2 regions of the Streptomyces sp. NPDC031379 genome follow, and region 2 is predicted to be linked to the other one. Evidence: predicted binding sites of a transcription regulator. Region 2 holds the regulator's gene; the other holds the start of a gene.
The links. The regulator HspR, encoded in region 2, represses chaperone genes until heat shock. The targets are predictions, from matches to a motif close to TTGAGNNNNNNNNNCTCAA.

Region 1 (2,390 bases), on a different contig from region 2:
CACCACCACGATCCGCCCCCAGCGCGGGTCGGCGGCCGCGTGTGCGAGCGAGAACCCCACGCCCAGCCCGCCGATCAGCACGTCCGGCGCCGGGCGTCCGTCCAGCGCGGCGTACGCGGCGTCGATCAGCAGCCGCTCCGAGCGGCCGTCGGAGGTGTCCATCAGGAAACAGCCGTTGGCGATGATCTGCAGCAGAGCACCGTGCCTGCGCAGCACCACTTCGCCGTACGGGCCGTCGCGCCGGTCCAGGACCACGGGTGAGTCGTACGCGGCAGTCATGCACCCATCCTGCTGGAACGAGGCTCGGCCTTCACGGCAATTACGGAGAACGCGCGGCCGGGCCGGCCAGGCGCGGACGCGGCCGGAACGTGAGAGGTTGCTGTGAATCCGCTCTCGCGTGGCGTCGGTCATAGACAGCGGCCCGGTGAACGCGAAGGGTGGGGCGCGACGGAAGGAGCGCCTCACCGTGGAACGGATCGCGCCGGGCCCTGGGACAGCCGCGTCACCGCCCCCGCCGGGCGCACCCCCTTCCGACGGCACCGCCGCTCTCCCGCCCCCCGCGATCGCCGGCCTGCTGAACGGCGTGCCGCGCCAGCGCACCGCGACGGCGCCCGCCCCGGCCCCGGCCGAGACGCGTCCGGCCGCCCCGGCCCCGCGCTGGTGGCACCTGCTCCCCACTCCGGCCGGCACTCCGTTCACCTTCGCCTACGCGGCCGTTCTGGCCGTCACCTCCGTGGTCGCGGCCCTGGCCGACCCCGCACTCGTGCACACCCTCCACGAGAACTCCAGTACGGACGTGGCCCATCTGCTGCGCACACCCGTACTGGTGCTGCTGGCGAGCGCGGTGTGGATCGCGGGCGGGATCGTCTCGCCGTACGCGCTGGCCTTCGTGCTCGTGCTCACCGCGCTGGAGCGGCGGACAGGCGGGGCCCGCGCGGCCTTCGTGTTCCTCGCCGGACACGTCGTGGCCACGCTCGCCACCGAGGTCCCGGTGGGCCTGGCGGTCCTGGTCGGGCACCTTCCGCAGACCTCGTTGCACCGCCTCGACTACGGCATCAGCTTCGGCGTCGCCACCAGCATCGGCGCCCTGGCCGGCCTGCTGCGCCCGTGGCTGCGCGGGCCCCTGCTCCTGCTGGTGGCCGGCGCGCTCCTGAACGACCTGATCGCCTTCCAGGACCCGATGACCAACTGGGGCCACCTCATCGCCCTTTCGCTCGGTGTCGCCGGCTGGCCGCTGGTCCGGCGCTGGCAGCGGACGCCCACGGCGGCGCCGGGCCGCGGCACTTCCTGAGTCGGGGCAGGGGCGGCCGGCCGGGTCACGCGGAACGCTGCGCGCCCGGCTGCGAGCGCCCCGCGCCCGCGCACCGTCGCGCCCGCCACCCCTGCGGGCTCCACGCCCCCATGACCTGCGGGAACCGACGCGTCACCTGGTGATCGCTGACAGCGAACAGCCCCTCGGGAACAACACGGGAGCGCCATGCATTGAGTCGGCATAGCTCAAGTTGACTGCCTAAGGGGAGATCATGGCTGCTGAGTCCACGGCGTTCACGCTCGTGTTGCCCGTGCTGCCGCTCGACGACGAGGTCGTGCTGCCCGGGATGGTGGTTCCGCTGGACCTGAGCGACGCCGAGGTGCGCGCCGCGGTGGAGGCCGCACAGGCCGCCGCCCGGTCGGAGCCCGGGAAGCCCAAGGTGCTGCTGGTGCCGCGCATCGACGGGACGTACGCGAAGACGGGTGTGCTGGGCACGGTCGAGCAGGTCGGCCGGCTGGCCGACGGTGACCCCGGGGCTCTGATCCGCGGCCGGAGCCGGGTGCGCATCGGCGCGGGCACCACCGGCCCCGGCGCCGCGCTCTGGGTCGAGGGCGCCCGCATCGACGAGAGCGTGCCCGAACCGCTGCCGGGTCAGGCCGCCGAACTCGTCAAGGAGTACAAGGCGCTCGCCACCGCCTGGCTGAAGAAGCGCGGCGCCTGGCAGGTCGTGGACCGCGTCCAGGCCATCGACGACGTCTCCGCGCTCGCCGACAACTCCGGTTACTCACCGTTCCTCACCACCGAGCAGAAGGTCGAACTGCTCGAGACCGCCGACCCGGTGACCCGCCTCAAGCTCGCCACGCAGCAGCTGCGCGACCACCTGGCCGAGCAGGACGTGGCCGAGACCATCGCCAAGGACGTCCAGGAGGGCGTCGACAAGCAGCAGCGGGAGTTCCTGCTGCGCCGTCAGCTCGAGGCCGTCCGCAAGGAACTGCGCGATCTGAACGGCGAGCAGGAGGGCGAGGAGTCCGACGACTACCGTGCCCGCGTGGAGGCCGCCGACCTGCCGGAGAAGGTCCGTGAGGCCGCCCTGAAGGAGGTCGACAAGCTGGAGCGGGCCTCCGACCAGTCGCCCGAG
Region 2 (2,390 bases):
ACCCAGCGCCTCCAGCAGCGTGCGGGCCTGCACCTCGCCGACCAGCTCGTTGTCGAAGGAGATGTAGGCGTCGATCGGACCCTCGGCGAGGCGGTCGTAGGCGATGACCGGAATGCCCGCGTCCTTGGCCTTCTTCACCCCGTCGGCGACGGCGTGCGCGTCGACCGCGTCGAGCAGGATGACGTCGACCTTGTCGTCGACCATCTGCTGCAGCTGGTCGGCCTGCCGGGTGGCGCTCGCGTCGGCGTTGGCGTACTTGACCTTGCCCTGCTTCCGGGTGAGTTCGGCCACCTTGTCCCGGATGATGGGGTAGTCGAACCTGTCGTAGCGCGTGTTGGCCTTCTCGGGCAGCAGCAGGCCCACGGTGATGTCGTTGCCCTTGGTGGGGCTCGCGCTCGCGCCGTCCTCCGCCGCGTTCAGCACGCCGCAGCCGGCGAGCGAGAGGGTCATCGTGGACGCGGCCACGGATATGGCGATACGACGCATTCGAGGGCTCACTTCAGGTGCGTTCCGGACGTGGGTGGCGCTATACGACCCAGGTGTCTGAAAAGACAACGCGGAGCCGCCACCCGACGTCAAGCGGAATCACTTAACGAGTCCGCAACACCACGCTCAGCTGTACCTGTGAAGATTACGCGGAACCACCTACAAACCCTCTTTACGGACCCTCCATCCAGCGGAAGTCCACATCCGGGCCGGGATCGGCGCACCCACCCGCCGACAGCGGCGGCACGCGAGAGGGGCCCGCAGGCACGGATGCCTGCGGGCCCCTCTCGCGCGTTCCCGCGCGTCAGTCCGACTGCTGCTGCCGCTTGGGCCGCCACACCACCAGGGCGCTGGTCTGCTGCACCTCCTGGTACGGGACCAGGTCCCGGCGGTAGGAGGCGTGGACGGCGGCCTCGCGCTGCCGCATCGCGGCCGCCGCGCCGTCCAGCGCCGCCTCCATCTCCGCGACGCGGGACTGCAGGGCGGCGACCTGGTTCTCCAGTTCGATGATCCGCTTGATTCCGGCCAGGTTGATGCCCTCGTCCTGCGACAACTGCTGCACCTGGCGGAGCAGTTCGATGTCGCGAGCCGAGTAACGGCGGCCCCGGCCGGCGGTGCGGTCGGGGGAGACCAGGCCCAGGCGGTCGTACTGGCGCAGCGTCTGCGGGTGGAGTCCGGAGAGCTGGGCCGCCACCGAGATGACGTAGACCGGGGTCTCCTCGGTCAGTTCATACGGGTTACGCCGACGGCCGTCCATCACTCTCAAGCTCCCTTCGCGGCCTCGAACAGCTCCGCCCGCGGGTCCTCGTCCGCGGTCGCCTCGCGATACGCCTCCAGTGCGTCACGAGCCTTCCCCGACAGGTCCCCCGGGACACTCACCTCGACGGTGACCAGCAGGTCGCCGCGAGTGCCGTCCTTGCGGACCGCGCCCTTGCCACGGGCGCGCATCGTGCGGCCGTTGGGCGTGCCCGGCGGCAGCTTCAGCGTGACGGCCGGGCCGCCGAGGGTCGGCACCCGCACCTCACCGCCGAGGGCCGCCTCGGCGAACGTCACCGGCACGGTGACGGTGAGGTTGTCGTCCTTGCGCCCGAACACCGGGTGCTCGCCGACGTGCACGACCACATACAGGTCGCCCGCCGGTCCGCCCCGCTCGCCGGGCGCTCCCTTGCCGCGCAGCCGGATGCGCTGCTTGTCGGTGACACCCGCCGGGATGCGGACCTGCATCGTGCGGGACGACTTGGCGCGCCCGCTGCCCTTGCACTCCAGGCAGGGGTGCTCGGCGATCAGGCCGCGGCCCTTGCAGTCGGGGCAGGGGTCGGTGAGCGAGAAGCCACCGCCCGAACCCCGGGCGACCTGCCCGGTGCCGACGCAGGTCGGGCACACCCGCGGGGTGCCGTTCTTGTCGCCGGTGCCGGAACAGGCCTTGCAGGGCTGCTGGGACGTCATCCGCAGCGGGACCGTCGCGCCCTCGATCGCCTCGGTGAAGCTGAGGGTGACCTCGGTGTCGATGTCCTGGCCGCGCCGCGGCTGGGTCCGGGTCGGCCCCGCGCCGCCGCGGTTGAACAGGCCCCCGAAGACGTCTCCGATTCCGCCGCCGAAGCCTCCGCCGCTCTGGGCGTTGCCTCCGAAGAGGTCGCCCAGGTCGAAGTTGAAGGAGCCGCCGCCGGCGCCCGGTCCGGGGCGGAAGCCGCCGTTGCCGAACAGGGCGCGGGCCTCGTCGTACTCCTTGCGCTTCTTGGGGTCGCCGAGCACGTCGTTGGCCTCGGAGATCTCCTTGAAGCGCTCCTCGGCCTTGACGTTGCCCTTGTTGGCGTCCGGGTGGAACTCGCGGGCGAGCTTCCGGTACGCCTTCTTGATCTCGGCCTCGGTGGCGTCCTTGGGGACGCCGAGGACCTTGTAGTAGT

Region 1: lon (endopeptidase La) is a predicted target of HspR. The motif match lies at 1,483-1,501, and genes of this name have one in related genera.

The regions. Positions count from the first base shown of each region.
Region 1 is NZ_JBVIIT010000032.1:50,395-52,784, forward strand. Features, by position in the region: gene ACZ5CW_RS35740 (spermine/spermidine synthase domain-containing protein) at 1-279, opposite strand, end outside; gene ACZ5CW_RS35745 (rhomboid-like protein) at 467-1,291, shown strand; gene lon (endopeptidase La) at 1,524-2,390, shown strand, end outside.
Region 2 is NZ_JBVIIT010000022.1:3,736-6,125, forward strand. Features, by position in the region: gene ACZ5CW_RS28665 (sugar ABC transporter substrate-binding protein) at 1-486, opposite strand, end outside; gene ACZ5CW_RS28670 (heat shock protein transcriptional repressor HspR) at 791-1,243, opposite strand; gene dnaJ (molecular chaperone DnaJ) at 1,249-2,390, opposite strand, start outside.